3 regions of the Nitrobacter sp. MLSD-S21 genome follow, and region 3 is predicted to be linked to each of the others. Evidence: predicted binding sites of a transcription regulator. Region 3 holds the regulator's gene; each other region holds the start of a gene.
The links. The regulator PhoB, encoded in region 3, activates phosphate uptake and scavenging genes when phosphate is short. The targets are predictions, from matches to a motif close to TGTCATNNANCTGTCAT.

Region 1 (10,393 bases), on a different contig from region 3:
GGCGAACAGGCTGCGATGGTTCTCAGTACGCTGCGCCGGGAGAATATCGAAGCCAAAGGCGGCACCTGGTCTGCGGAGGAGGAGCGCGAATTCCAGGCACCGATCCGCGCGCAATACGAGAACCAGGGCAATCCTTATTACGCCACCGCGCGGCTATGGGACGACGGGGTGATCGATCCTGCCGACACGCGCCTCGTGCTGGGACTTGGATTGTCGGCGGCCGCGAACGCGCCGATCGAACCAACGACGTTTGGGCTGTTCAGGATGTGATCATGGCGAAGCGTCCGCATTATCGCCGTTTCAGCACGCTCCTGATCGCCAATCGCGGTGAGATTGCGTGCCGCGTAATCCGTTCCGCCCGAGCCATGGGTCTGCGCACCGTTGCCGTCTATTCGGAGGCGGATCGCGACGCGATGCATGTTGGCATGGCCGACGATGCCGTGTTGCTTGGACCCGCACCCGCCCGCGACAGCTATCTCGACATCGAGAAAGTGATCGACGCGGCCCGCAAGTCCGGCGCGGAAGGCGTCCATCCGGGCTACGGGTTTTTGTCGGAGAATGCCGGTTTCGCGCAAGCCTGCGCCGATGCCGGCCTCGTGTTCGTCGGACCGACAGCGGCGATGATGACCGCAATGGGGACGAAGTCGGACGCCAAGGCGCTGATGCAAAAGGCAGGCGTGCCGCTGGTGCCAGGCTATCACGGCGACGCGCAGGACGAAGCCACGCTGCAGGGCGCTGCGGACCGGATCGGCTATCCGGTTCTGGTGAAGGCGTCCGCTGGCGGCGGTGGCCGCGGTATGCGGATCGTGCGTTCGGCTGCGGAACTGACCCCGGCTATCGTCAGCGCCAGGCGGGAGGCCAAGGCGGCATTCGGTGACGACCGGATGCTAATCGAGAAATACGTTGAGAGCCCTCGGCATATCGAGGTGCAGGTGATCGGCGACAGCCATGGCAATCTGGTGTCTTTGTTCGAGCGTGAATGCACCTTACAGCGCAGGCACCAGAAGGTGATCGAGGAAGCGCCGTCGCCGACACTCGACGCCGCGCAGCGCGACAAGGTATGCGAAGCCGCGCGCAAGGCCGCCTCCGCGGTGAGTTATGTCGGCGCGGGCACCGTCGAGTTCGTATCTGACGGCAAGGACGTGTTCTTCATCGAAATGAACACCCGCCTACAAGTTGAGCATCCCGTGACCGAACTCATCACCGGAATCGACCTCGTGGAATGGCAACTTCGGGTCGCGTTCGGCGAAAAACTGCCGCTGACGCAGGACCAGATCAGACTGAATGGCCACGCCATCGAAGCGCGAGTCTACGCCGAGAACCCAAATAAGAGCTTCATGCCATCTGTCGGCCGCATCAAGACGTGGCATACGCCCCCGGAGGTGGATGGCCTGCGCATCGATGCCGGCTACCGTGAAGGCGATGCGGTTTCGCCGAATTACGATGCCATGCTCGCCAAAATAGTCGCATGGGCACCAACCCGCGAAGCCGCGATCTGCCGGCTCAACCGCGGCATCGAAGAAACCGATGTCCGCGGCGTCGTCACCAACATTCCGTTTCTATCCGCGCTGGTCACGCATGCGGACGTACGCGCCAACGCGGTCGACACGGGGGTTATCGAGCGTCATCTTCAAGACCTGACCCAGCCTTCAGCGGCACCGGGCGAGACCGAACTCGCGGCATCCGTCGCCGCTGTCCTACTGGCGGAAAGCAAGATGTCTCCAACGGACCAGGCATCGCCCTGGCGAACGGCGGGCTGGATGGTGGTCGGCCGACGTCGGCGGCGGTTCGTATTCCGTCAGGGTCAGGCCGAGCACGCGGTCACGTTCGTCTATGGCAATGGCCCGTACGAAATCCGGCTAGGAAAAAAGAATCTTGCATTCGCGTTTGCTGCGGACGACCGAGAAGGCATGATCCTCACGCTCGATGGAATACGAAGCCATGTTGTCTTCGTCGTCGACGGACGCGAACTCTACTTGCGGACACGCAATGGGCGGTTCGAGTTGCACTGGGTCGATCCCTTTGGCGAAGACGATGAGGAGCAGACCGGCGAAGATCGCATCGTCGCACCGCTTCCGGGCACAGTGGTCGCGTTGCTCGCGGAAGAGGGGGCGCTGTTGGAGAAGGGTGCACCCATCCTCACCCTCGAAGTCATGAAGATGGAGCAGACCTTGCGCGCGCCCTACGCCGGTAAGTTGAAGGAGCTTAAATGCAAGGTCGGCGATATCGTGCAGGAAGGCGCCGAACTCGCCGACATTGAGCCCGCGGCTTAGTCTGTCTCACGACCCGGAATTTCCATCCCCGTGACTTTTCCGTCAGGGTCTATTCTCAGGTAGAGACCAGACACGTCATCAGGCCGATTCGTCTCCGGCAGTTTGCCGCCGGCCGGTATACGGCAATGGTCCGGGACCAACGTCCGCTAAATTGCTGGCTACTTCTTCCGTCCCTTTCTGGCGGCATAGCGGGCATCGCGCGCCGCCTTGCGCTCGGCCTCAAGCGCCGCGGCGGCGGCGGCGGCTTCTTCTTTCTCCCGGGCGAGTTGCGCGGCGGCGACCGCAGCGGCCTCTGCCTCACGGGCTTTTTGCGCGGCCTTCTCGACTTCGCGGGCTTGCCGCGCCTTCTCGCGTGCAGCCGCCTGGGCCTCGCGCTCGGCCTGTCTTTGCTTTACGGCGGGATCGTCGGGACCGGGCTTGGCGCGAAACTTGTCGAGAATATTTTTCCGGGCCTCCAGCGCCGCCTTTTGGCGGTCCGCGAAGCCGGGTTCCTTGAATCCACTCATCTATCGAAAGCCTGTTCGTTCATCGCAATAGCAGGGTGTGCGGGGGTTTATAGCAGCTTCGCCATCGCATGCGTTGTGAAAAACGCCTGCGCGCTTTGTTATCCATTATTGTCGCTCATTTTCACGAAAATCGCGCGATTTTCAGTGCGCGCAATCCCCGACGCGGGTTGTTTTGCCGCATTACCAGCCCTCCGGCGGCCTGCCGAGCGCGCTTGCCGTGAATGATGCACGCCGATATAAGCGCCGCAATTCCCACGACCGCTGAATCAAGGACGATATCATGGCGATTGAACGCACCTTTTCGATTCTCAAGCCGGACGCGACCGCGCGAAACCTGACCGGCGCGATCAACGCCCTGATAGAAAAGGCTGGACTGCGAGTTGTGGCCCAAAAGCGCATCCGCATGACCCGTGAGCAGGCCGAGACGTTTTACGCCGTGCACAAGACGCGTCCCTTCTTCGGAGAACTCGTCGACTTCATGATTTCCGGGCCAGTGGTCGTGCAAGTGCTCGAGGGCGACAATGCGGTCCTCAGGCATCGCGAGATCATGGGTGCAACCGACCCGTCCAAGGCGGCCGATGGCACCATCCGCAAGCTCCATGCGAAATCGGTCGGTGAAAACTCCGTTCATGGATCGGACGCCGCCGAGACAGCCGCGATCGAGATTGCCCAGTTCTTCTCCGGCAACGAGATAGTCGGCTAGGCCAGATCTGGCGGCGCTCGATCGAAGGGAAGCTGACGTTGGATTCGCTTCTGCACGTCTTCGATCTAACGACGATCGCATCGGCCTTCGAGCAGTTTCGAAACGATGTAGATGATCCGGCATTCTGGCTCGCCGTCGGCAAGATCATTTGGATCGATGTTGTCCTGTCCGGCGACAACGCGCTGGTGATCGCGCTTGCCTGTCGCGGGCTGCCTCCCCAACTGCGTTTTTGGGGAGTGGTGCTTGGCGCCGGCGCTGCGGTCGGCCTTCGCATCATCTTCGCCGGGATCATCACGACCTTGATGGGGTTGCCCTACCTCAAGTTGGCAGGAGGGCTCGCGCTGCTGGTGATTGCCGCCAAATTGCTGGTGCCGGAGAAAGAGAGCGAAGAGGGAATCCCGGCGACCAGCCATCTCTGGGCTGCCGTTCGGGTGGTGGTGGTCGCCGACTTCGTCATGAGTCTCGACAATGTGATTGCGATCGCGGCGGCGGCGAATGGCAGCGTGCCGCTGCTGATCATCGGGCTGGCAGTCAGCGTGCCTCTGATCGTGACGGGCGCCGCGCTGATCATGATGCTTCTGACGCATTTGCCCTTTCTGGTCTGGGCCGGATCGGCGTTGCTGGGCTGGATCGCGGGCGAGGTCATCGCAACCGATCCGGCGGTTGCGCCACAGCTGCATCAATTCTTCGACACGGGCGCGGGTACCTTTCTGGATACAGTCTTGGGGTGGTTCGGCATCGCACCGCAATTTGCCTCCGGCGGACCCGGAGGCGAGGTATTGTGTGGCGTACTAGGAGTTATGATCGTACTGATCGCCGGGGCGATCTGGCGCAATCGCACGTGGGCCGCCGATAAGCGCTTCTAAAGCGTGGATAGATTTGGTGGCGACACGTGGGCCGGTCTCCGGCGTAGTTGGGCGCGATCCCGCGGTCGGCTCGGCAATGTGCTCCCCGGTCGCGAGAGGCGTGTTGGACTCGTTTGATCCGACAGAACTTGGTCAGATCACCAACGGCGAGATCAGGCTATCGTCCAGACTGGCCTTTGCCGACGTATTACAGATGTCGCCATCCAGTCGCGTGCCACCACCCGCGACCAGCCGCAGCGCATCCGGGTAGATACGATGCTCGATCTCCAGCACGCGTGCGGCCAGTATCTCAGCTGTATCGTCGTCGCGGACGGTCACCGCGCCCTGCATGATGATGGGGCCGGCATCTGTTTCCGCAACAACGAAATGAACCGTGGCGCCAGAGATCTTCACGCCTGCGCGCAGGGCCTGACCGTGGGGGTCGAGTCCTCGGAATGATGGAAGCAGCGAGGGATGGATGTTGAGCATTCGCCCATGCCAACGTTGGACGAACTCAGCAGTGAACAGCCGCATGAAACCGCCGAGGCAGATGAATTCGATGCGCTTGTCGTCCAGAGCGGATTGCAGTTTGGCCTCGAACGCCACGCGATCCTTGCCAAATGGCTTGCTTTCAATGACGAGGGTCTCGATGCCGACTGCTCCAGCTCTGGCGAGGCCCGCCGCGTCGGCCTTATTGGAAATGACGACCGCGATCTCAGCCGGAAAGTTCGCGGCTTTCGCGGCTTCCACCAGCGCCATCATATTCGATCCGCGTCCGGAAATCAGGATGGCGACACGGCGTTTCATGCTCTCATTCCCTGCGGGGGCGTTCTACATCGCGAGATCGAGGTGGCCCTCGTAAATGACACGGCCTTCATCGCCCGCGACGATCACGTCACCGAGCAACGAAACGCGTTCACCGGCCTGCGCCAACACGTCCACGACTTGCTGAACCGCATCACGGCGCACGATCGCGATCATTCCGATACCGCAATTGAAGGTTCGAAGCATTTCGCGTTCGGCTATGCTGCCCTGATGCGCCAGCCATTTGAACACCGGAAGTACCGTCAACCTGGCGAGATCGATCCGCACACCGAGTCCTTCGGGCAGTACGCGAGGAATATTGTCGGTGAAGCCGCCTCCGGTGATGTGGGCAAGCCCTTTCACCGCGCCGGTTTCGCGGATCGCGCGCAGGCAGGATTTGACGTAAAGCCGGGTAGGGGTTAGCAGCGCGCCTCCCAAGGTCGTAACCGGGGCAAAAGGCGCTGGAGCGGCGAGGGCGGTTCCCGAAACTTCGACAATCTTGCGGACCAGCGAATAGCCATTGGAATGCACGCCGGACGACGCAAGTCCGATCACCGCATCTCCGGCAGCGATATCGCGGCCTGGCAACAGGGCGCCGCGTTCCGCCGCGCCGACTGCGAAGCCGGCAAGATCATAGTCACCCTCCTTGTAGAGGCCCGGCATTTCAGCCGTTTCGCCGCCGATCAGAGCGCAACCCGCCTCCCGGCACCCTTCCGCGATCCCGGCCACGATCGCCGCGGCCGTTTCGGGATCAAGCTTGCCGCAGGCAAAATAATCAAGGAAGAACAACGGCTCCGCACCTTGCACGACGAGATCGTTGACGGACATGGCGACGAGATCGATGCCGATGGTGTCGTGAATACCGGTTTCGATTGCGATCTTGACCTTGGTTCCAACCCCGTCGTTGGCCGCGACCAAAATCGGGTCCGTAAATCCCGCGGCCTTGAGATCAAACAGCCCGCCGAACCCACCGATCTCAGCATCCGCGCCGGCGCGAGCGGTCGCGCGAACCATCGGCTTGATGAGGTCAACCAGCCGGTTGCCGGCGTCGATATCGACACCTGCCCCGGCATAGGTAAGGCCATCGTTCTTGTCGGTCATGCAGCAGCGCTCGAAGACATTTTCCGGCTGGTTACGTCGGATTGCGGACTTGCGCAATGGCTCGCACGGGCTGTCCGCATATACTATGTAGACAAGGGCCGATCCCTGCGGCAAAGCCTTGTCTCCCGAAGGTTTTGTGCGGAAACCATCCGGAGCCTGGGAAACGTCGCGTGAGTATTCCAAATATCATTACGCTCGGCCGCATTCTGCTCGTGCCAGTCATTATCTGGGCTATCGCCTCCAATCAGATGGAAATCGCGTTTGCCATCTTTGTGGTTGCCGGCATCAGCGATGCGGTGGACGGGTTTTTAGCCAAGCGCTTCAATATGGCAAGTGAACTGGGCGCGCTTCTGGATCCACTGGCCGACAAGGCGCTGCTGGTCTCGATCTTCGTGACGCTCGGCATCCTGGGGGCCGTTCCCATTTGGCTCGTTATCCTGGTGGTCTCGCGCGACATCATGATCGTCGGGGCCGTGATCGTGTCGTGGCTGTTCAACAAGCCGGTGCCCATGAAGCCGCTGCTGGTTTCGAAGCTCAATACGGGGGCACAGGTCGGGTTCGCGGCGTTGGTGCTGGCGGCGCTGGGATTCGGATTTGATTCCTCGCCCTATGATACCCTTCTGATGGTCGCCATTGCGGTCTTGACCCTGGTTTCCGTCTCTTTCTATCTCGTTGAGTGGGTGCGTCACATGAGCACCATCGATCCGAAATGAGATGGCACGGTGCGCGCAAGTTGGTGCTGGTGGTCCGGTGTAGAGTTTGTAGTGGAGTAGATGCGTGGCAGACCGCTCCCCCTCCCGTCAGCTCGCATTCGCGCTGCCGCACGCTGAAAGCTTTTCGCGGGACGACTTTCTGGAAGGTCACGCGAACGCGGCGGCGCTATCGCTGATTGAGAGCTGGCCGGAGTGGCCGAACAGGATCATGTTGCTGGCCGGGCCCGAAGGTTGCGGCAAAAGCCATCTCGCGACGATCTGGGCGGAGCAGGCGGGCGCGCGCTCCATAAGCGCGCGAAGCCTAACTGCGGCGACAGTACCAGCTGCTTTGGCGACAGGGGCGCTCGTCGTAGAGGACATTAATCCGCAAGCCTTCGACGAGCTTGCAATGTTTCACCTGATAAATCTCGCCCGTGAAGAGGCCGCGTTCGTGCTGATCACGGCGCGAGTCACTCCGGCCGCGATGGAGATCAGGTTGCGTGATCTCCGTTCGCGACTCCGCGCGGTGCCGGTCGTGACGTTGATGCCGCCTGACGATCAGCTATTCCGGGCGCTGATCGTGAAGTTCTCCGCGGACCGCCAAATGAACATCGACGAAGCGGTCGTCAATTATATCGCAACCCGGACCGAACGATCATTTGCTGCCGCTCGCCTCGCCGTCGAACAACTCGATACCGAATCGTTACGGCTTGGCAGACCTGTGACTCGCGCGCTCGCCGCCGAACTGCTGCGTAATCAGGACTGAAGCCATACGGCTCCGCATCCCTCCGGCTCACCCTTGACGTCACGACCTTCCGTAACATCAAATGTCATGGAAAGGTCATTGAGCTGGCCCATGGTTTGCAGCTGCGCCGCCGTGCCCGCACGACCAACGAGATACGGAACCGTCATATCAATGGATTCAGCTCAAACTATTGCTACCGAAGAAAAAAGGCGGGAGCCGCAACTGGACTCCGCAATCCGCACCAGCCCGGAACGGTTCATCAATCGGGAGCTGTCCTGGCTGCATTTCAATCGTCGCGTACTTGAAGAATCCGTCAATCCCGGCCACCCCGCGCTCGAACGCGTCCGCTTTCTGTCGATTTCCGCCAATAACCTTGACGAGTTCTTCATGGTTCGCGTTGCCGGTATCAAGGCGCAGGTCCGGGAAGGGATTACCGAGCGCAGCCCGGACGGGCTGCCGCCGTCGGAGCAACTTGTTCTCATCAACGAGACGGTCTCAAGGCTCGCGAGCGATCAACAGGCGATCTGGCGAGATCTCCGTAATGTGCTGACCGAAGTCGGGATCGTCCTGATCGATGGCAAGGACGTCACCAAAGCCGAGCGAAGCTGGATTGCGGATCACTTCCTGCACAATATTTTCCCCTTGCTGACGCCGCTCGCTATCGATCCGGCCCACCCCTTTCCATTCATTCCAAGTCTCGGCTTCACCATCGCGCTACAGCTCGCGCGCACCTCTGACGGTAAGCCGATGAATGCGTTGATCCGTATGCCGGGCAAGATCGACCGGTTTCTGAGGCTACCGCCGGCCAGCAAGGACGACCCCGTCAGATTGATCACGCTTGAAGGCGCCACCAGCCTGTTCATCAACCGACTGTTTCCAGGTTACACCGTCAAGGGACAGGGCGCGTTTCGCATCATCCGGGATTCCGAACTGGAGATCGAGGAGGAGGCGGAGGATCTGGTTCGCCTGTTCGAGACCGCATTGAAACGCCGCCGCCGCGGCTCCGTCATCCGGCTCGAGATCGAAGCCGCAATGCCGGCTGAGCTACGGGCATTCGTTCAGCGAGCGTTATCGGCGGCCGACGACGAAGTATTGTTGGTGGATGGCGTCCTGGCCATGAACGAGCTGTCGCAACTCACACGGCTCGATCGGTCAGACCTTGAATTCGTGCCGTACGTCCCGCGCCACCCGGAACGGGTGCGCGATCACGGCGGCGACGTGTTCGCTGCAATCCGGCAGAAAGACCTGATTGTTCATCATCCTTATGAATCGTTTGACGTCGTCGTGCAGTTCTTGCAGCAGGCTGCGCGCGACCCTGACGTGGTCGCGATCAAGCAGACGCTCTACCGCACCTCCAACAACTCGCCGATCGTGCGGGCGCTGGTGGAGGCCGCGGAGGCTGGTAAGTCGGTTACGGCGCTCATTGAACTCAAAGCGCGTTTTGACGAAGAGGCCAACATCCGATGGGCGCGCGATCTCGAGCGCGCCGGCGCCCAAGTGGTTTACGGCTTCCTTGAGCTGAAGACGCACGCCAAGCTGTCGCTGGTTGTACGCCGGGAAGGCGGTAGTCTCGCGACTTACGTCCACACCGGCACTGGAAACTATCACCCCGTGACCGCGCGCATTTACACCGACCTGTCTTATTTTACATCGGATCCGATTATCGGCCGTGATGCGGCGCGCGTATTCAATTACATCACGGGCTACGCCGAGCCGAGCGATATCGAAAAAATGGCCGTATCGCCTCTGACATTGCGAAACCGGATTCTCGATCATATTCGAGGCGAAACCACGTTTGCCCGTAACGGCAAACCGGCCGCGATCTGGATGAAGATGAACGCGCTGGTCGATCCCGATATCATCGACGCCCTGTATGAAGCATCCCTGGCCGGCGTTTCTGTCGAGTTGATCGTGCGCGGCATATGCTGCCTTCGACCCGGAGTTCCCGGATTGTCGGAAAACATTCGCGTCAAATCAATCATCGGCAGGTTTCTTGAACACGGACGAATTTACTGTTTTGGAATGGGGCAACCGATGCCCGGCCCAAAGGCTGCTGTGTATATCTCGTCTGCGGACATGATGCCGCGCAACCTCGACCGCCGCGTCGAAGTACTATGCCCCTTACAAAATGCGACGGTGCATCAGCAGGTTCTCGAGCAGATCATGGTCGCGAACCTGAAGGATACTGAACAGAGTTGGCAGTTGTTGCCGGATGGATCATCAACGCGTATGAAGGCCGCGAAGGGCGAGGAGCCCTTCAACCTGCATAACTATTTCATGACGAATCCGAGTCTGTCCGGCCGTGGAAAGTCGCTCAAGGAATCTTCGCCGCGCCGCCTCACGCGTCGCGCAGAGCGGCAGTCACCCGCATAGGAGGCCTGTGCGAGAATATCCGCGCCCAAGCAAGCCTGGCTCCAGCGTCGCTGTTATCGATATCGGCTCCAATTCCGTACGTCTCGTCGTCTATGAAGCGTTGCAGCGGAGCCTCGTTTCGATTTTCAACGAGAAAGCATCGTGCGGGCTCGGGCGCGAGGTGCAATCCACCGGGTTGCTCGCGCAGGATCCGATCAACAAGGCGCTGACCTCGCTGCGGCGTTTTCACGCCCTGTGCAGGGTCATGAAGGTCGGTCGCGTCTACGCCATCGCAACCGCCGCTTGCCGCGATGCCACAAATGGTCCTGATTTCATAGCCAAGGCTGAACGCATCTGCCGTGTGCCGATTGA
Region 2 (10,393 bases), on a different contig from region 3:
ACAGTGATGCTCTAGCGCGGGCTTTAGGTGGATGCCCGGCGCGGACGTTCGCGCAGAACGAGCTGGCGCGCCGTATCCGCAAGATCAACAAGCGGTTACGCAAGTTTAAGCAGCTTGATGGGCGTAGACGTCACAAACTGCGGATTGCAGCGAAGAAGGTACGGTATGGTCGCGAATTCTTTAAAGCTCTCCGTATCGGTGGCCGAAAATCCGGACGTAAGCTCGATCGCGCCCTGAAAAAGCTACTGAGTGGGCTCGGCGAGCTTAACGACATGCGGATGCATCAGCAGCAAGCACACGACTTCGCGCGATCCAGCCCCGCGGCTCAAAAGGCTTTCGCGATTGGCTGCCTCATCGGCCACGAGGAGGCTACTGCAAACGACGTACTTGCGGAGGTGATTGCGGCGGGGAAGCGCTTGCGGAAGACGGCATGACTTCTCTGCAGCGAACGAACCGGTCGCTTGGCTAAATCCGGAAGCCGCCGGTCTGTCATACTCCGGTCCGGTGGCTTCGTTGTAAGTCGGCCCACCTCTCGTTCAGGCGTAGTGGGCGCATCGCTGCCCTCCGACAGTAACCCTGCCTTCGAATCGGTTGATCGAAAACATGGCCGGTCGGGCTATGATTTCACATGAACTGTAAAGCGTGCTTGCAAGACAGGACCTTTATCGTCACGAACCTCAACTGCTAAAAGGCCGCCCTGACCGTCGATACGGCGGCTACGGATGGCATCCTTTGCAAGGTCAGCTAACGACAGCGCGGCTTCTTCCTGTGCAGAATGGGACGAAGCGAGCTCAAGCCCTTCATCATCCGGCATAAGGTCATCTCCATCGCGCACATCGAAATAGTAACGAGTCATCGGCAAGTCCCTGATCAATCGGATACAACTCTTAAGCGCCAGATTTGTTCGGCCGCGCGTGCGTCTGCGGGTGATAAGGTTCGCCAGGTTGGTAAACCTCGAAGACAACCGCGTCATGACGCCGTCTAGAGCCGCGGTGCTGACTACTTGGCCATCCCCGAAGCTGGTGCTCTGGCCGACGAAAGCGAGCCTATGCTTCGCTGATTACAAGGCCGCGAGCGGATTTCCCGACGATGCAGAAACGTCATCTCCTTGACTTGGCTGGTTACTACGATCGCTATCGATGCCGCGGGAAGCTCCCATGCAAAAGAAATTATGCCACGAGCGGATTGCAAAAGCGCTCGTTGAGAATGCGATCAACGGTGGCTTTCTAATTTCGGTCACGGGGACGCAAAGGGTTGTCGACCGATCACGGAACTTCGCCGAAATCACCAAGGCGATGTTCAGCACCGATATGGACACGCTCACACTGAATGTCGAAAAACGGCGTGTCGGTATCATCACTCTGGCTTACGGCAACGGCGATAACGGCTTGGGTGTGATCAGCGATCACACTGACGTCCCGCACATTAACCGTTTAGTTGAGCAAACTCTGAAGGAACTGGAACCGAACTCCATGCCAAATCTGCAGAGGCCGGATTAACCTCTATCGATAATCCAGGGTGGAAAAGGCGTCCTCGTGATGGATCTTCCCCATCTCGTCATCATTCGGGCATCGCCACGCAGTGGTATGAGCAGACCGATCAAGCTCAGACGATACCACCATCCTCGCGGGTAATCACAAGCGTCGCCGACCGCGGCACCGCTGAACCGCCGGCTGGCCAGTGGCTACCAAGACGTCCTTGCGCAAACTCATCGGCGCTCGTATGCGCACCTGGGTGCTGGACGTTGACGAACATGGTGCGGCCGTCCGGCGTCGTCGTCACGCCAGTGATCTCCTGCCCCAGCGGTCCTGTCAGAAATCGACGAATCTCTCCTGTCATTGGATCTGCGCATAGCATTGCGTTGTTTCCGAACGGCTCAAAGCGGCCCTTGTTCAGTGCGCAGTCGCCGATGTCGGTCTGGATCCACAATCGGCCGTTGGCGTCGAACCACAGCCCATCAGGACAAGCGAACAGGTTGTTATCGTCCAGCGGACGCCCGGTCAGGTCGCGGCCAGAAGCCTGGTCGCCACCGATGACAAACAGATCCCAGCGGAAGCTTGTCGCTGCGTGGTCAGCGCCTTCTTCGGTCCAACGCACGATATGCCCGAAATAATTCTCAGCGCGTGGATTTGCCTTGTCGACCTCATCCGGCTTGCGCTTAACATTGCTCGTGAGACTGAAGTAGACCGCGCCGGTCGTTGGCTCAATCGCACCCGATTCCGGCCGGTCCATACGGGTGGCGCCGACATGTTTCGCCGCGGCGCGGGTGTTGACCAGCACCTCGGCCTGACTGCCGAATCCGTTTTCAGACGTCAGGCCGTTCTGACCAGCCGCAAGCGCCAGCCAGTCGCCGCTCCCGTCATCATTGAACCGCGCGACATATAGCGTTCCGTCATCGAGCAGATGGCCACCGGCGCTGGCGTTGTCATAGGGCTGCGCGCTGACGAATTTGTAAATGAACTGGAACATGGCATCGTCGCCAGAATAGCAGACCAGCGGCTTGCCTTCGGTCGCCGGCGCGAAGACAACACCCTCATGTGCGAAGCGCCCCAGCGCGGTGCGCTTGACCGGTACCGCACCGGGTCGCGACGGATCGATCTCCACCATCCAGCCGAAGGCGTTTGGCTCGTTGCGATAGTCCTCGGCCGGACTTTGCGTTTTACGCGAGGCATCGAAGCGAACGAAAGCATCGTCGCCGTTGTCGGCCAGTTCCCAATGATAGCGCGTCTTGCCGCGCGGCACCCGATACTGGCTGTGCTCCCGCGGCTGATCCGGCTTGCCTTCCTTGCTGTCGTCGTTTCGAAAATACAGCGCCCAGTTCTCCTCTGCGGCAAGATAGGTGTTCCATGGTGTCGCGCTCGACGCACAATTGCCCAGCGTACCGCGTACGCAGGTGCCGTCTGGGCTGTATTTCGTTTTGACGAAGTCGCTCCCGCGCACGGGTCCAGCCAGCTCCATCGGCGTCAGCGCGGTGACTCGCCGATTGCGAGGGTCGGCGACGGCCACCCATCGGCCACCGGCCTCGCGGCGGATTCGAACGACACTGACGCCATGCGCATTCATTTCCTTGAGCGCGTCGTCAGCCGGTCGGCCGCCATCGATGAGATAAGCATCTTCGGCGCAGAGCTTGAGACCGGAGGCGGAGATGTGCATTAACCGCGGTTCGACGTATTCGTGGTTGATAACAAGCAGCCCGTCATCGGTATGGCCATCGATTGCGAAGAAGTGCATCCCGTCATGGTGACTACCGACCTGCATCGCCTGATCCTCGCCGCTGTTGTCGATCGTGAAGGCTGGCATGCGGCCCAGGATTGGCTCGCCCCATGGCAGGATGAACTGCACGCGGTATCCTTCGGGAACGGCCACCCTATCGGCACGGCTGACCGGGACTGGTTTGAAATCGAGGCGGTCCTTGGCGGCTCGTCCATCACCAGGGCGAACGAACAACGCGGCGACCGCTGTAGCCAGCGCGCCAGCGAGCACGTCCCGGCGCTTCAAACGCCGCGCGACAAGATCTCCAAAACGCGGGTTTCCAGTCTCAAGGCATGGCGGCTCATCACCGCCGTCGCCGCGAATAATCTCGATGGTTTTGCTCATCTCGGACCCCCAATAGAAGGGTTCGAAATTACCGCCGCTGTATGACAGTTAGTTCACGCCATCGATGGCAGGCGAAGATGGTTCAGGTCCATGGTTCGATAGGGACGATCTGAAAGATCAGCTTGGCCATTTGATTTGTCCCTTTTATTGTTCCAACTCCAGGGACGAACTGCTCACGACAATTCTGACAACGCTTCTGGAATTTCTGAGCACACCGGCCACGATGCCCCGACTGAAAGTCGGGCCTGCGTGCCATCGCTAACATCAACAGGAGAATTACAAATGTCCGAAGTTCGTCCGCCAGTCCCGCCGTTCACGCACGAAACCGCGGTCCTCAAGGTGCGAGGAGCCGAGGACGGCTGGAATTCCCGCAATCCAGAAAAGGTCAGCCTCGCATATACTTCGGACAGCCGCTGGCGGAACCGGAATGAGATTTTCTCCGGCCGCGACGCGATCGTCGAGTTCCTGACCCGCAAATGGGAGAAGGAACGAGAATATCGCCTCATCAAGGAATTGTGGGCATTCAGCGATTCACGCATCGCCGTGCGCTTTGCGTACGAATGGCAAGACGCGGGCGGCAATTGGTTTCGCTCTTATGGTAACGAAAACTGGCAGTTCAACGAAGCTGGCCTCATGGCTGTTCGCCATGCCAGCATCAACGACCTCTCGATCACAGAGAACGCACGCCTCTTCCATTGGACTATCGGCGCCCGCCGCCCGGATGATCATCCGAGCCTGAGTGATCTCAATCTTTGAGTCTCCTGGATCTCCTGCCTCCTCGGCCACGCACCGTGTTCTTCACGGTCGCCGATCGCGGTGAAGCGGGTTAGCCCGCTTACCGTAACTAGAGGCTGATTTTGGTTTGCCAAACGAGCATTAACGACGCCTGACGATCTCCGGCCCAAGCGGAATCGCTTCAAAGTTTATTATAATTTGCTGAGATACTTCTTCCGAGAAAATGGATCTGGGAAGAAATATGGGTAAGCGGGCCAAACGTGGAAAGACAGAGTCGATAACACTTCCGGTCGCAGGAAGAGTTGCAGTCGGCGTCGTGGCCGCTGCCGCATTGGGGTACATTTTGCTGTCTCGCCCTGCGGGGGTCGAACCAGTACGGAGGCCATCCGCGCGCTTAGTCCAGGTACCGTCGCCCCCAGCTCACGTATCAACTTCAATTCGTGTAGCGTCAACTCAAGCTGCAATCCCTGCCCCCGCGCCTCGGGTCGAAACACCAAAAGCCGCTGACGCTCCCGGTAGACTTGTTCGGCAGGTGGTTGACTACGTCAGCCACCAGACGCCAGGCACAGTCATCATCGATACAGGAAACACATTTCTTTATCTCGTTTTGAACGACGGGCAAGCGATGCGCTACGGTATCGGTGTTGGCCGCAAAGGTTTTACATGGTCCGGCGAGCAAGCTGTGGCCCGCAAAACAGAATGGCCGGATTGGCGTCCACCTGCAGAGATGCTGTCTCGCCAGCCTTATCTGCCGCGATTTATGGCAGGCGGTCCCGGCAATCCACTCGGCGCTCGGGCGATGTATCTAGGCGAGACCGAATATAGGATTCACGGCACCAACAAGCCCGATACGATTGGGAAGCGGGTTTCGTCCGGCTGTATCCGGCTGACCAATGAGGACGTCATGGACCTTTATGAGCGGGTGAAGGTCGGAGCGAAAGTGATCGTGCTTCCGGTAACCGCTGCTCAACGACCATCGCAGGGAAACCCGGCCGACGCCGCCTTCCGATCGCCGGACCCGGCATTGCCATCGAACCGGCTCCCGGCAACCGACGCGCAGGGGCCGTCATCTCGACCGAAGATGGCCAAGGCTCAGTAACTTACGTGTAGCCCATGTTCCTATCCGAGAGCCGAATGGGTGATGCGGAAACTAAAATAGTCGTCGACAGACCTGGAGCGCCTTCAGGACCTACTGGCGAGATCGCCATGACAAGGATCATGGCCTCGACCAGTTTGCTTCTCAGCAAAGTGGTCGCATCCCATTTGGTCGCAGCGGGCGTGGATGGCGACGTAAGAGGCGAAGACAACGCCAGCGGTCAGGCGCCAGCGTGGATCCACTACAATTCTGAAGGATCATCCGGCCTTAGATAAGGGCCATAGAGCACGTCCTGCCGCCACTCATAGAGCTTCACAACAACAGCACCCATCGCAACTACAACAAAAAATAGGGCTACCTCGAACATCGTCGATCTCCAATCGTGCGACACACTTCGATCGACGCGATGGATTGGTCAACGACATCTAGGGGGTAGTGTTAATATGCACCGCGGACGAGCATCGAGCCGTCGCGTTCAGTTCCAGATTTAACCCGAGGCCGCAACATCAAGCTTAATGCGCGAGTTTCATTGCGCGGAGACTGAAAGCCACAGCGCCGATATGTCCCGCAGCTCGCGCCATCTGCGACGGGTGATGACTCTCCCCAGCAAGAAAAAGAGCCAGCCTTGTCAGCCCCAGACCAGACTCAAGTCAAAGCTCGACGCGTATTACGTGCCTGGGGTTAAGCGGTGAAGGCCTGATTTACCACAGACACTTCTTCGGGAGACAGACCGGCCCTTAATCCAGTAAAAAGTTGCGATTGCTACCGGCACAGCGAGCGCCAACCACGAGATCGCGTCCGAAAGACCATTGCCAAAAAGAGCAAACGTCAGCCCTGCTGTGGTGACAGCGGCTATAAGGACAGGCACACGGAAGACTTCCCAAACCGTTCTGTGGACGACTTTTTGCCGGGGAATGTGGATTTGAGCCATTCAATACTCACGCTTCGGATCAACCATCCGAGGTATGCTGCGAGAGGCGCGATCGATCCCAAAGGATCGCTTTTTAATTGCCCATAAGTAAAGGCCGCTCAACAGGATGATGATCGTAATAATATCGAAAAGCGCCCAGATGATTTTTAGAGGCAACTCCCCATAGTCTCCAAAATGAAGCGGACGTGAAACCTGCAATACCTTGAGATACCAAGGAACCTGCGGTGCAATCATGTTTGACGCGTCGTTTGCATCGACCAGAATGGGTTCACGCATCCGAGCCGTGAATGGCGTGCTGCCCTTGGTCCCCACGATGAGGTGTTGCGGGCTTCCGAAACGGCCAGAGGTCGGCATGATGACCTGCGTGATGATCCGGTCCGGGAATTTCTCTTGTACGTTATCAACGACTGCTTGAATGGACGGAATTCGCGCAACCGGCTTTCCTACATAGGAAGCAAGCAGGGTTGGCAAGTACTGAGCACGCCAGAGGTCGGACAACGGACTCGCAAGTGTGTTGATTGTGCCCGTCAGCCCCACAACCAGTGCCCAGGTTACGGTCACGATACCCAGAAGATTGTGCCCATCCAGCCACTTCACACGAGACGATGTGTAGCGAATCGAGCCGAAATCCAGCCGCCTCATGAACGGCCAGTAAACGACAATGCCCGACACGATAGAGACCACGAAAACAAGACCTATCACGCCGAGAAAAAGCTCGCCGGGCAGACCGACGAACATATCTCTGTGAATCCGCAATATGATGTTCATGACGTCCAGATGCGGCACCTCATCTCCCAGTACTTCAACGGTCCGCGCATCGAACGTCGTGCGACGGAACATGCCCGGGAGTGGAACTGCAGTGGGCGATGTCGCAACACTCACTACCGGTTCAGTCTGACTTGGCTGCATGAAAAGGATGAATTGGCCGGGGTATAGTTTTTGGGCAGCCTCAACTACACGATCCAACGATGCCCGAGGGGTATTCGCTGCCATCGGGGGCGCGGATATTTCCTCTTCGAATAGCTCATCAATCTCATGATGAAAGATCAGCGGCAACCCGGTCACGCATAGCATCAGCAAAAACAACATGCTGACGAGCGATGTCCACGTATGGATGCGAGACCATATTTTGATCGTCATTTGTGCATCAGAAGTTGGATGTGGCCGACAGTAAGTTAAGCCCAAGGAGTTGCAAGCGCGATAGCCCCGCTATGCGCTGACGTCCAGTAAGCCTGGTTTCCGACATTCTACCATGCCCCGGACAATAATCGGTTTTCCGTTCCAAGGCGAGGCAAAGGTGTATCGCGATCTCGTCTGCTATTGGAAGCTCTACAAATGTAGGTGCAAAAAACTGAGGCTTCGTCATGTTCCAGTGAGCGACATCTGTCGCTCTTATCGCGCGAGCCTCTCCTGGAGACCGGTATCTGAAAACCGTGGTTGATCAGCCGGACGTCGGATACACAATGATGCTGGCGCGAGCGTGCTCAGACAAAGACCCATCTACTCAGTCAAGGTACGGATACGCGTACTGCCCATCGCCTTCCCTTTGACCCTAAATATTACGTGACGAACGGTGATGAAGGGGCCTGCCAAAGCCTGAGGGACCGACGTCACGGTTCCAACCCTTAGGGTTACGCCAGCGCAGAGTGGAAGCCGGTTTTGAACAAGATCATACTCGATCAAAGACCAGGTTAGAGGTGCAGCGCGATTGAATCAAACATCCACCAATACGAGGAGATTGCCCGTGCTCACGCCGGTTAAGGATGATCTCTCCGTCCAGCAGGATTCGTCGCCGCGTCAGCGAGATTACAACCGGCGCCGCTTCCTCGCATTGCTACGCGACGAGGTCGCGATCCTGCGCACACTCGGCATGGATCATCGGCGCATCGCCGTGCAGCTCGATATCGAAGAGCACGACGTGCGAGCGTTTTGCCCGAAGCCACGCGAGAAAGACCCGCGCCGCAACCTGCCGCGTCGCGCCGTGGAAGCGCTGCTTCATGGCCGTCACGCCTCGATCGGCGGCAGGACTGTCGCCAAGCGCAGCCGCCATCTCGCCGTGATTGCCGCCGCCTACACCTGGGACGAGTTGTTGTCCGAGCCGGGCGTCGGATCCGTCACCGCAAACCAGATCCGCCTCTGGCTCGAAGAGCGTGGCGGGATGTTGCGTTACGGGACAGCAGACCCTCAGTCGAACAATACCGACTGATCGCTATTGTTGCGTGATGCATCAGCTTCAGCGTTCACGGCCGTTTCAGCAATCTTTGTCTCGCCGCGCTCGGGCCATGCACGTTGGATTCAGGTCTGCGCCCATTGTCGCAGCAGGTTGTGATAAAGTGAGGTCAACGACACCACGGTCGGATGCTCGGGGTGGTCAGCGTTGAGACGAATGATCGACATATCCAGATCGAACATCATGGCGCGTCGCGACGCCTCGCTGATCATGCTTTCGGTCCAGAAGAACGACGCGACACGTGAGCCCCGGGTCACCTTGGTGACATGGTGGACGCTGGTGCCAGGATACACGATCATGTCGCCGGCCGGCAGCTTCACGGAATGGGTACCGTAGGTGTCCTCGATGACCAGCTCGCCTCCGTCGTATTCCTCCGGAGACGAAAGAAACAGCGTCGACGAGACGTCAGTCCGCACACGCATTCCTGTGCCAGGAACCATACGGATGGCGTTGTCGACGTGCGAGCCGAAATTCATCTCGCCGTCAGCATCGTAGCGGTTGAACAGCGGCGGAAAGATCGTCTTCGGAAGCACCGCGGACACAAACAGCGGATTGCGGTTGAGGGCCGCCAGTACAATGTCACCGAGCTCGCGGGCTTCCGGCGTTCCCTCCGGCAATTGCAGATTGCGCTTAACCTGCGCCGATTGATGCCCGGCCGTAATCCGCCCGTCCACCCATTCGGCACGCGCCATCACATCTCGGCAATGTTGCACCTGCTCCGGCGTCAAGACATTCGGAACTCGCACTAGCACCGGGGCGCTCCTTGAGATAAAGAGCCGGCGCCTTACGACGCCGGCTCCGATATCGTTATCCTCGACCTACCGTAAAAGTTATTTGCTCACGTAACGCTCGGCCTTCACCGGATAATCCGGTGCGACCGGCGGCGGCGGCACGAAGCTATAGCGGTAAGTCAACATCGCGGTCCGCCCGGCGGCCGGAACGGCGTGACCCTGGTAATACTGGGCGTAGTACAGCTCATCCGTCAGGTTGTAGATGTTGAGCTGCAGCATCGAGTCCTTCGTGAGCTTATAGCTCGTCATCAGATCGAGCTTCCAGTAGTTGGGCACGTAGTTTGTGTTCTGGACATTGGCGAAGGTTTGCGCCGCATAAACGGCACCGCCACCGACAGTCCACAGTGGCGTCAGTTCGTAAGTGGTCCACAGCGTAAAGTTATGCGGTGGCGTCTGGGGAAGCTGGTTGCCCAACTGCGCAAGATCGGTCGTATTGAGGATCTTGGAGTCGAGATAGCTGTAGCCCGCGAACACGCCCCACTTATCGGTGAGCTTGCCCGCGGCGCCCACTTCCACACCATCCACGCGCGCCACACCGCCGAGCACCAGCGCCGCATTCGTGGCCGGATCGATCGGAATGCGCATGTTGGTTTTCTCGATACGGAACACCGCACCGCTCAACGTCAACTTGCCGTGTAGAAGATCGACCTTGGTGCCGACTTCCATCGTCGTGTTGCGCTCGGGAGCTAGCCTGGAGTTCGCCGCGTTGTTGCCGGCGTCGCTCAGCACGTCGAACTCCGCCGCCGGATTATTCGACACGCCATAGGCAGCGTAGACCATTGCATTATGGGTCGGATGAAAGACACCGCCGACGCGCCAGGCGACCATCTGGTCGGCCCGACTGAGCTGCTGGCTCGCGGGCGGTACCGCCGCGAGATTGGTATAGGTCGTTCGGAAATCGTCGTAGCGGATCGATCCGAGCAATTCGAAGTACTCGTTGATCTTAACCTGATCGAAGCCATAAACCGCGTAGTCCGTCGAGATAGTGTAGTTCGGCAAGAGGAAACCGTTGT
Region 3 (10,393 bases):
TTGCCGATAGGCTGCATCCGCGTCTTCATGACGCCCTCCTGCAGCTCCGCGGTGACGTTGGACAACCGTTGCAGCGGCACCTTGAATTCGTTGTCTTCTTGGCGACGGCTGATCTCGAGCAGCTGGTTGCGCGTTAACACGAGCTCGGACACCATCGTCATCAGGTGCTCAAGCGTATCCACATTGACGCGAATGGACTGGTTGGCGACCCGATCGCCTTCCGGAGCATCCTCCACTTTCTTCGGAGCAGCCTTTGCGACTGGCTTCGAAGCAACGGGCGCCGCGGACACTTCGGGCGCGGGCTGCGAAGCAGGCGCAGTCGGCTCGACATTCGTCTCACGGAACGCGCGCTCGAGATCATCAAGCGACACCTCGCCGGGGCGCAGAGGTCGTTCGAGAATCTGGTAGGTGAGCGTCCCCGCCGTTTCATCTGCCGACATGGGCTCGGACGGCTCGGGAGCGGCGTTGGACGGACCATCCTCGGCCATGTGATGCAATGCATCGATCAGATCGGCGTCGGCCCCCTCCGGCTCCGTTCCGGTCGCCTCGAGCTGGCCCAAGATGTCCTTGATACGATCGATGGTGGAGAGAATAAGCGTCACGGCCTCGCCGGTCACCGGCATGCCGTCACGAAACTTGCCCATCAGCGTCTCCGCCGCATGAGCGAGCGCTTCTAGCCTTGGAAGGCCCAGAAAGCCGCACGTTCCCTTAATGGTATGGACTAGCCGGAAGATATTATCCAATATCTTCGCATTGTTTGGATCCTGCTCGAATCGGACGAGCTGGTTGTCAACCGTGTCCAAACTCTCGTTGGTCTCGGTCAGGAATTCGCAAAGAAGATCATCCATGCCTTCTGGCCTTCGAAACGCCGAGGCGACGTCGTCGCGCCTTTCACGGCCGGGCCAATTTCACCGCAAAGCGTTAACATTGGTTGAGCAAGTCAAAAAGAGCCCGCCAAACTGGTAAACAAAACGACCGAGACCATCATTCGCAACGAGCTTCGAAACCATTGCGTCCAACCTGGAAACCATTTGTTAACCTGGTCGGTGAGGCGGAGGCTTTAGTTGGCAGTCGCAACCACCTGGTCGCCGTCGGCGACAAGCGAAATGCTGATGCCGCAGGCGTCTGCCAGCAGACGGGTGTAATAGGGTTGAACCGCGTGGGCATCGACGGTGTTGGACGAACCAGACGCTAGAAGATCGGCGACGGGCTGCGACACGCGGGCATTCAACCCGGCGGCGGTGATCCGGAAGCCCATGGCCTCGCCCTCCCCGAGCGAGTCGACCGTTAGCACTCCCCCGCGGGGAATCGTCTGCTGCGCGATCATCAGCAAGTTGAGCAAGAGTTTCACCCTGTTCTTCGGCAGCAGAAGGCGCGGTAAATTCCAGGCGAGCGTGATCTTGCCGTCCTCGAAATGGCCCTTCGCCATGTTCTGGGCATCGCCGAGGTCGATCTGCGCTCCGGCCGAGCCCGCTGCCCCGAATGCGAGACGGCAAAACTGCAACCGCGCCGAGGCAATTTTGGCGCTCTTGCGAATCAAATCGAGGGCAAACTCACGATCGTCCGGCTTGGGATCGTCGTCCAATACCTCAAGTCCGTTGACGATTGCGCCTACGGGACTAATGAGGTCGTGACAGACGCGTGAACAGAGCAGTGCCGCGAGTTCAAGCGCGTCGGGAGCGGAATCGGGAGACGGTGTGCCAGACATAAAATGTATTCCTGGGATCAGTTTCGGCAACTCCGCAGCACGCGGACATGGCGAATCAAACGATCTTCAGAGTTTGATACACGGCCTGAGCCTGTGCTGCCACCTTGAGGCAGTCGCCGCCGTCCCCCGGTGCTACGCAAGGACACCTCGAACGTGCCGGTGATCGACGCTCACTCCGCTGCCGCGCTGATGGACTCACTCACGGAACTGGTCGCGAAAGCCGGCGCCGCCGTGCTCTCGGTCAATCGCGGCCGCATGATGATCGGCGGCAAAATCGACGGGTCTCCCGTCACGGACGCGGATCTCGCCTCTGACCGTGTGATCGCCGAAGGACTCGCGCAACTCCGCCCCGATATTCCGGTGCTGTCCGAGGAGCGCGTGCATCTCGCGACACCGCCTTACTCCGGAAGTTTGTTCGTGATCGATCCGCTGGATGGCACCAAGGAATTCATCGCGGGTCGCGACGAATACACGGTGAACCTTGCAATCGTGACGGACGGGGTGCCGCTACTCGGCATCATCGGCGCGCCGGCGCTCGGGTCGATCTGGCGAGGTCTTGTCGGACGCGGCGCCCAGCGCGTCGCGGTCACGCCGGACGGCGGTGAGTCCGGCGCCGCAAAGCCGATTGCGACCCGACCGCTTCCTCCCCCCGGCTCCCAATGGGTCGCCGCCGTCAGCCGCTCCCACGCCGACCACCGCTCGGACGCATTCATCGAGCGCCGGCCCGGCGCGGTGCGCAAACCGCTCGGCTCCGCCGTCAAGTTCTGCCGGATCGCGGAGGGCGGCGCCGATATCTACCCACGACTCGCCCCGACCGGCGAATGGGACGTTGCGGCAGGTCACGCTCTGGTCACCGCCGCCGGCGGCAAGGTCACGGATGAGTTGGGTGCGCCGCTGCATTTCGGCCTAGCCCGCGAGGGGTTTCTGGTCCCGGAGTTTATTGCCTGGGGCGACCCTTCTGCCGCGCCCCGAGGTTAGGCGAAGCCGGCGCAGCACTACTGCGCGAGGGTTTCTTTCAGCACGGCCCAGCGGCGCGTCGCCTCGCGCAGATAGTGCGTCGGATTAGCCGCGAAAGCCGCGCGACTGTCCTCATGACCGAATAGATAAAGCCGCTGACCGAAAATCAGCCAGAGTCGCGCCGTTCCAGCGCAAGTCACACCCCGCGCAATATCCACCGGATCGTAGCCCCCGAAACGTGGACTATAAACATCGGGGTTGGCGATGAAAAAGGCGCGGTTGTCGGGATTGCTGAAGCGCCAGATAGCGCCGCCCTGCGAGACCTCGTAGTCGGCGTCGCCCTGCACCGGCCGTGCGTCGGTAAAAAAAGCCACGGGATCGAACCCGCCGATCGCCAGCCCCGTATACCTGTCGACCACGACCCGTTCGGAGGTGGCGGCCCGAGCCGCCAAATTGATGTCCGAGATAGCGAAGGCGCACCCCAGCGAGGCGATCACGGCTATTCCGAGGCGCAAGCCATATCTTTCCTGCCGCCGTGCCGTCATAGTTGGTGCCGATAACTCGCGAGTCGGGGGACGATCGCCGCATCCTACGAACCTGCATCTCAGCATCGGGTTAAGGACGCAGTGACAAGTTGCTACTTGGGGTGCTTTTCATGACTCTTATTTCGCGCCTTGCAGCGGTCACGCTCGCTGCGGTGATGTTCGGGACTGTGCCGGCCTCTGCCCAGCAATCGGCGCCTTACCGGGCACAGCCGGCACAACGGAGCAGCGGTCCTGGGACCTATTCGTCGGATGAACTCCTCACATCCGGAACCCGGTTCTTCGGCAACGTCTCACGCGGGCTCGCCTCGGTCATCGAACGTGCGGTGAGCCAATGGGGCCTGCCGAACGGCTACATCCTCGGCGAGGAAGGCTCGGGGGCCTTTGTGGCGGGGCTGCGCTACGGCGAGGGCACCCTCTACACCAAGAATGCCGGCGACCTGAAAGTCTATTGGCAGGGGCCATCCGTCGGATTCGACTGGGGCGGCGACGGCGCCCGCACCATGACGCTGGTCTACAACCTGCCCGCCACAAGCGCGATCTATCAGCGTTTCGCAGGCATCGACGGTTCCGCCTATATCGTCGGCGGCTTCGGAATGACGGCGCTGACCGCAAACAACATCGTGCTGGTGCCGATCCGCTCGGGTCTCGGACTACGGCTCGGCGCCAATATCGGCTATTTGAAGTATACGCCCCAAGCGACCTGGAACCCGTTCTGACGTCCAGCGAATATCCGCAGAAGGATGCGGTCTTGCATCAAAGTACGCGCACGTTACTAACTGAAAGCATTTTCTTGCGGCTATTCCGCTTGGTTGGGAAACCGATTGAGGCGTAGCGCTGGCGTTTTACCGGCCGCCCGTGGCATGGTAACCAGATCCCTAGCGCCTATCCGGGTTGTGGAGCGTTGCCCATGGTCGAGCCGATCATGTATCTGGCGATCGGTTTTCTAATTTCGATGCTGTGCGGACTGATGGTCATGCCGCTCGTGCACGACCGCGCAGTCCGCCTCACCATCAAACGCATGGAAGCCGCTACCCCGATGTCGATGGCTGAAATCCAGGCCGACAAAGATCAGTTGCGTGCCGAATTTGCGATGTCGGCGCGGCGGCTGGAAATGAGTGTCGACCAACTCAAGAGGAAGGTCGCCAGCCAGTCCGCTGAGCTCGGCAAAAAGGCCGACGCAATCAACCGCCTGAAGGTGGAGCTCGGCGAGAAGAACGCGAGGATATTCAGTCTAGAGGGACGCGGGAAAACGGCAGGGGAGCGATTGCAGTCAGCCGAACAGGAGCTTGCCACCAAGGCGGAAATGTTGCGGAGCGTCGAGCAGACCCTCGCCGAGCGGCAAAAGGAACTCGGGCGGCTTCGCCAGGACTTGTCGGACCGCTCGTTGACTGCCGAAGGCCGGCAAGCCGAACTGTTCGTCGTACGCGCGCAGATCGAGCGATTGCAGAGCCGCCTCAACGATATCGAAAACGAACTCGCCGCTACGAATACACTACTCGAGCAACAGCGCGGCCAAACAACAGTCGCGGCCAGGGAGCGCGACGAGGCACGCAAACACGTCGAGAATCTAAGCCAGCGCATCGTCAAGATTGACGGCCAGCTCATCGACAAAACCAAGGACGCGGAAAGGCTCGGCGGTCGGGTCAGAGAACTCGAAGCCGACTTCGCTGCGCAGACCACGGCGCTTGCCGAGCGAAATACGAAGAACAGTGAGTTGCGGCGAGTCAAAGCTGCCGCGGAACGCGCCAACAGTGAGTTACGCGACGAGATTGCGTCGCTAAACGGCGGTAAGTCTCCGCTCATCGATGGGCTGCGCAACGAAATACTGGCGACCGAACGGGCGCTGCGCGCTGCCCACGACGAGCGAACCAAATTGCAGCGCGACATCAACGTGCTCCAGCGTCAGGCGGAGTCCGGTACGGTCGAGCAGATGGAAAACGCGCTGTTGCGGGAGCACATTAATGACATCGCCGCCGAAGTCGCGAGGCTGGCCATGACCATCGAAGGGCCGGATTCCCCGATCGAAGCCATCCTGACGGCAACAGCTACGGGTCCCGCCAAAGCCACGAAAACGGTCAATGGCTCGGCGGGTAACGGAGCGATTCCGGTTAGCACGCTGGCCGACCGCATCCGTGCTCTGGAATCTCATGCCCCCCGCGCGGGACGCCGGCCGGGCTAGCTCGCGTTACATCAGGCTTGGCCGCCTCCTTAAATTGGCCGCCTCCTTAAAACACCGGCCGAAACCGCTCCGCTATCCCGCCGCGTGGAGACACCAGGCCAGAATGCCCTTCTGCGCGTGCAGCCGGTTTTCGGCCTCGTCGAACACCACCGACTGCGGTCCGTCAATTACCTCGTCGGTGACCTCGTCGCCGCGATGCGCCGGCAGGCAGTGCATGAACAGCGCGTCCGGCTTTGCGAGCCGCATCAGCTTTGAATTGACCTGGTAAGGCTTGAGCAGATTGTGACGGTGCTCGCCGTCTTTGTCGCCCATCGACACCCAGGTGTCGGTGACGATGCAGTCTGCGCCGCGCACCGCCGCTTCCGGATCCGTGACGAGCCTGATCGGCGCGCCGCTCGATCTGATCCAGTCCTTCAGCAGCTTGTTCGGTGCAAGCTCCGGCGGAGTCGCGATGTTGAGATTAAAGCTGAAGCGCTCCGCCGCGTGCGCCCACGACGCCAGCACGTTGTTGTCGTCGCCGGTCCACGCCACGGTACGGCCCTTGATCGGCCCGCGGTGTTCCTCGAAAGTCATCACGTCGGCCATCACCTGGCAGGGGTGCGATCGCCGCGTCAGTCCGTTGATGACGGGCACGGTTGCGTGGGTCGCCAGTTCCGTCAGCGCGTCGTGGCTGAGGATGCGGATCATGATGATATCGACGAAGCGTGACAGCACCTTCGCGGTATCAGCGATGGTCTCGCCGCGTCCGAGCTGCATTTCGGCCCCGGTCAGCATGATCGCCTCGCCACCGAGCTGGCGCATGCCGACGTCGAACGACACGCGGGTGCGTGTCGAGGGCTTGTCGAAGATCATCGCCAGCGTCTTGCCTTCGAGCGACCTGTCGGCGATCCGGCCCTCCTTGCGTCGCTTCTTCATCGCGACGCTGGCGTCGAGAATCGCGCGCAGTTCCGTCCTCGGCACGTCGAACAGATCGAGAAAATGCCGTGGCGCCTTGCTCATTGCGCGGCTTCCTTCTTGGCGGATGCGCCGGACAGCCTGACGCAGGCCCGCTCCAGCCGCCGCACCGACTCGTCGATCTCGGCGTCGCCGATGATCAGCGGCGGCAGCAAGCGTACAACGTTTTCGCCGGCGCCAACGGTCAAGAGCTTTTCCTCACGTAGCGCGCTGACCAGATCGCCCGATGGGACCACGGCCTTGAGGCCAATCAGAAGCCCCTCGCCTCGCACATCGCTAAGCACATCAGGGTATCGATCGACGACCGAAGCCAGCTTCTGTTTCAAAAGCAGCGACATCTTTCGGGTCCGCTCGAAGAAGCCAGGCTCAAGCATCACGTCGAGCACGGCATTGGCCGCCGCAACCGCTAGCGGATTACCGCCAAAGGTCGAACCGTGCGAGCCAGGCGTCATGCCGGAAGCGGCTTCCGCGGTCGCAAGACAGGCGCCGATCGGAAAACCGCCGCCGAGCGCCTTCGCCAATGACATCACATCCGGCGCAACGCCAATGCGCTTGTAGGCAAAGAGATCGCCGGTGCGCCCCATACCGGTCTGCACCTCGTCAAAAACCAGCAGCAGGCCACGCTCGTCGCAAAGCTGACGCAGCGCTCGGAAGAACGCGTGGGGCGGCTCGCGCACGCCACCTTCGCCTTGCAACGGCTCGATCAGGATTCCGGCGGTCTCAGGACCGATCGCCTTCTTTACGGCTTCGATATCGCCGAGCGGCACTTGGTCAAAGCCGTCCGCCGGCGGCCCGTATCCTTCGAGATATTTTTTCGAGCCGGTGGCAGCCAGCATCGCCAGCGTGCGGCCATGGAAGGCGCCTTCAAAGGTGACCATCCGATAGCGTTCCGGATTGCCCCTGTGGGCATGATAACGGCGCGCGACCTTGATGGCGCACTCCACCGCCTCTGCGCCGGAATTGGCGAAGAAGACGAAATCGGCAAAGCTCTGGTCGCAGAGCCGTGCCGCCAGACGCTCGCCGTCGGGCGATTTGAAAAGGTTCGAGACGTGCCAGAGCTTTGCCGCCTGCGCCTGAAGCGCGGCGACGAGATGCGGGTGACAATGGCCAAGCGCATTCACGGCAACGCCGCTGGTGAAATCGAGATAGCGTCCGCCGTCGGAGCCAAGCAACCAGGCTCCCTCGCCGCTCTCGAATGAAAGATCGGCCCTTGCGAAAACGGGCAATAGATGAGACGCCGCTGCTGTAGTCATGACGATTTGCCGGTTGATGGGAAGCGGAACGGCTCGGCTGCGCTGTGGCGCGACCAACGAACTGTCAGCCCCGGAAACGAAATGTGCCGCCTTTCAAGGCGGCACGCGACGGTTATTCTAGGTGCGCGGCGATTACTGTCAATATTCCACTTGTGCTTCGGTGATGCGGGAAAGTCGCAGAATGAGCCGATTCTCTCATTTTCTTGCAGAACATGTGGACGCCGTAAGGCCCGACTCTTGCGCGTGAGTCACGGCATATTGTAGCCTTAGGCTTGTCGAATACGACATCTCGTGCGGCGTTTTGATCCTCGATCGGTCCCTGTTCTCAGCGTAAGCGCCCGGGCGTTTTCCCGCCCGGCGAGGGTTAAGGGATTCTGCCGACACGAGTTTCTCAGGGGGCGCTTCAGGTGCGCGGCCTTGCGGGGGGCACGCCTTAAACAAGGGAACAATGTGCGATGACGGTGATAACCTGGACCGACGACCGTGTCGAACAACTGAAGAAACTTTGGGAAGCGGGACTTTCCGCAAGTCAGATCGCCGCCGAACTCGGCAACGTGACGCGTAACGCGGTGATCGGCAAGGTGCACCGGTTGGGTCTATCGGGCCGCGCCAAGAGCCCTTCGTCAACGGTGCCGCGGCCGCGCAAGGCCCGTCCGGCCCAGCACATGATGCGGGTGTCCCGCCCTGTCTCCCGGGGAAATACCGCGCTCGCGCAAGCCTTCGAGATTGAACTCGAGCCAGACCCGATCGCCTACGACAATGTCGTGCCTATGAGCCAGCGGCTATCGCTACTCGAACTCAGCGAAGCCACTTGCCATTGGCCGGTTGGCGACCCCTCGAGTCCGGAATTCTTCTTCTGCGGTGGCAAGGCTCTCACCGGCCTGCCTTATTGCGCGCACCACTCGCGCATCGCCTATCAGCCCGCCGCTGACCGTCGCCGCCAAGCGCCGAAGGCGCGGTAATCACAGCGTAACTTCAAATCTCGTCATAGCCGGGCTTGAGCCGGCCATTTCGTTTTGCGTCCAAGCAGATCGTAGATCTGCGGGAAGCCGCGGTTGACGCTTTATAGCGTTTTCGAGTGAAGTCGATGCCGGTTCGCGTGAAGGAAACGCGTCAAAACAGCATCTAGACCTTCGTTTCTGATTCAATCAAAAACAAAATGCTCTAGCGCAGCATCACGACAATTATCGACGCTGTTCAGCTATCCCCGCTTACTCAGTCGCGCTCGCGAACTGCTCGTCCAACGCGTAGCCTGCACCACGCACCGTGCGGATCGGATCCGCCTCACCACCCGGACTGAGCAGTTTGCGCAGTCGTCCGATGTGAACGTCGACGGTACGCTCGTCGATATAGACGTCACGGCCCCAGACGCTGTTGAGCAATTGCTCGCGGCTGAACACCCGGCCGGGATGCTCGAGAAAAAACTCCAACAGCCGATACTCGGTCGGGCCAAGATCGATCGAACGACCGGAACGCGCAACGCGGTGCCTATCGCGGTCGAGCTCTAGGTCGCCAAAAATCAGGATCGATGCCAGCCGCGCCGGACTCGCGCGCCGCAGCAGGCTTTTTACCCTCGCCAGGAGCTCCGGCACCGAGAACGGCTTGACCACGTAGTCGTCGGCGCCGGTCGCAAGCCCCCGCACCCGCTCGCTCTCCTCACCGCGAGCGGTGAGCATGATGATCGGAAGCTGCTTGGTTTCGGGACGCGCCCGCAGCCGGCGGCATAGCTCGATGCCGGACAGGCCCGGCAACATCCAGTCCAGCACCACAAGATCGGGGATGCGCTCTTTCAGCCGCGTATCCGCCTCGTCGCCCCGCGTTACCGTTTCGACCTCATAACCTTCGGCTTCAAGATTGTAACGCAGCAGCGTCGTCAACGCTTCCTCGTCTTCCACTACCAGAATGCGTGCACCCATCGTGTCTCGCCTGATCCCGTTTCAGTTCTGTGGAGTCGCCGATGCGAAACCAGTCATATCCCCCTTGGGACGCTTGTCGAGAATCTGCTGACCCTCGATCATGTAGAACACCGTCTCGGCAATGTTGGTGGCGTGGTCGCCGATTCTCTCGATGTTCTTGGCGCAGAACATGAGATGAATGCAGAACCCGATGTTCCGCGGATCCTCCATCATGTAAGTCAGGAGTTCGCGGAACAAAGAGGTGCAGATAGCATCCACCTCCTCGTCCCCCTTCCAGACTGCCATCGCCGAAGGCAGATCGTGCGCCGCATAAGCGTCGAGCACCGACTTGACCTGGGACCGCACGAGATCGGTCATATGTTCGAGACCGCGGATCAGTTTCAGCGGGCGGAAATCGCTGTCGATCGCAACCACGCGCTTGCCCATGTTCTTGGCGAGATCGCCGATGCGCTCCAGATCGATAGCAACTCGCATGGCGCCGACGATCTCGCGCAGATCCACGGCCATCGGTTGTCGCCGAGCGATAGTCAGCATGGCGCGTTCCTCGATCATACGCTGCAGCTTGTCGATTTCGGCATCGGCGGCCACGACGCGAGCACCCAATGCAACGTCGCGGCGGATCAACGCGTCCAGGGATTCCACGATCTGCCGTTCAGCTAGTCCGCCCATTTCGGACACCAGCCGCGTCAGCTCCTGGAGGTCGTCGTCGAACGCCTTGGCGGTGTGTTCGAAAGCCATATCAAAATTCTCCTCGCGTCTCCGCAGGCAGCCTCAGCCGAAACGGCCGGTGATGTAATCCTGGGTGCGGCGATCTAAGGGCGATGTGAACAGCTTGTTGGTCGGACCGAATTCGATCATCTCGCCGAGATACATGAACGCGG

Region 1: AC1RT6_RS03940 (RNA degradosome polyphosphate kinase) is a predicted target of PhoB. The motif match lies at 7,753-7,769, and genes of this name have one in related genera.
Region 2: AC1RT6_RS00150 (PhoX family protein) is a predicted target of PhoB. The motif match lies at 3,639-3,655, and genes of this name have one in related genera.

What each region holds. Positions count from the first base shown of each region.
Region 1 covers NZ_JBXASZ010000001.1:773,870-784,262, forward strand. Annotated here, with positions in the region: gene AC1RT6_RS03895 (carboxyl transferase domain-containing protein) at 1-270, shown strand, start outside; gene AC1RT6_RS03900 (acetyl/propionyl/methylcrotonyl-CoA carboxylase subunit alpha) at 273-2,273, shown strand; gene AC1RT6_RS03905 (DUF6481 family protein) at 2,432-2,779, opposite strand; gene ndk (nucleoside-diphosphate kinase) at 3,060-3,482, shown strand; gene AC1RT6_RS03915 (YjbE family putative metal transport protein) at 3,521-4,348, shown strand; gene purN (phosphoribosylglycinamide formyltransferase) at 4,481-5,134, opposite strand; gene purM (phosphoribosylformylglycinamidine cyclo-ligase) at 5,159-6,232, opposite strand; gene AC1RT6_RS03930 (CDP-alcohol phosphatidyltransferase family protein) at 6,403-6,945, shown strand; gene AC1RT6_RS03935 (P-loop NTPase family protein) at 7,010-7,690, shown strand; gene AC1RT6_RS03940 (RNA degradosome polyphosphate kinase) at 7,841-10,042, shown strand; gene ppx (exopolyphosphatase) at 10,050-10,393, shown strand, end outside.
Region 2 covers NZ_JBXASZ010000001.1:25,202-35,594, reverse strand. Annotated here, with positions in the region: gene AC1RT6_RS00165 (CYTH and CHAD domain-containing protein) at 1-434, shown strand, start outside; gene AC1RT6_RS00160 (DUF6894 family protein) at 617-856, opposite strand; gene AC1RT6_RS00155 (hypothetical protein) at 1,140-1,499, shown strand; gene AC1RT6_RS00150 (PhoX family protein) at 1,606-3,597, opposite strand; gene AC1RT6_RS00145 (nuclear transport factor 2 family protein) at 3,880-4,353, shown strand; gene AC1RT6_RS00140 (L,D-transpeptidase) at 4,574-5,431, shown strand; gene AC1RT6_RS00135 (hypothetical protein) at 5,670-5,795, opposite strand; gene AC1RT6_RS00130 (PepSY-associated TM helix domain-containing protein) at 6,360-7,499, opposite strand; gene AC1RT6_RS00125 (hypothetical protein) at 8,104-8,565, shown strand; gene AC1RT6_RS00120 (Fe2+-dependent dioxygenase) at 8,655-9,341, opposite strand; gene AC1RT6_RS00115 (TonB-dependent receptor) at 9,420-10,393, opposite strand, start outside.
Region 3 covers NZ_JBXASZ010000002.1:340,118-350,510, forward strand. Annotated here, with positions in the region: gene AC1RT6_RS07350 (hybrid sensor histidine kinase/response regulator) at 1-848, opposite strand, end outside; gene chpT (histidine phosphotransferase ChpT) at 1,061-1,708, opposite strand; gene AC1RT6_RS07360 (3'(2'),5'-bisphosphate nucleotidase CysQ family protein) at 1,898-2,686, shown strand; gene AC1RT6_RS07365 (YHS domain-containing (seleno)protein) at 2,704-3,210, opposite strand; gene AC1RT6_RS07370 (DUF1134 domain-containing protein) at 3,321-3,926, shown strand; gene AC1RT6_RS07375 (coiled-coil domain-containing protein) at 4,118-5,389, shown strand; gene argF (ornithine carbamoyltransferase) at 5,462-6,388, opposite strand; gene AC1RT6_RS07385 (aspartate aminotransferase family protein) at 6,385-7,596, opposite strand; gene AC1RT6_RS07390 (GcrA family cell cycle regulator) at 8,052-8,558, shown strand; gene phoB (phosphate regulon transcriptional regulator PhoB) at 8,808-9,512, opposite strand; gene phoU (phosphate signaling complex protein PhoU) at 9,534-10,250, opposite strand; gene pstB (phosphate ABC transporter ATP-binding protein PstB) at 10,284-10,393, opposite strand, start outside.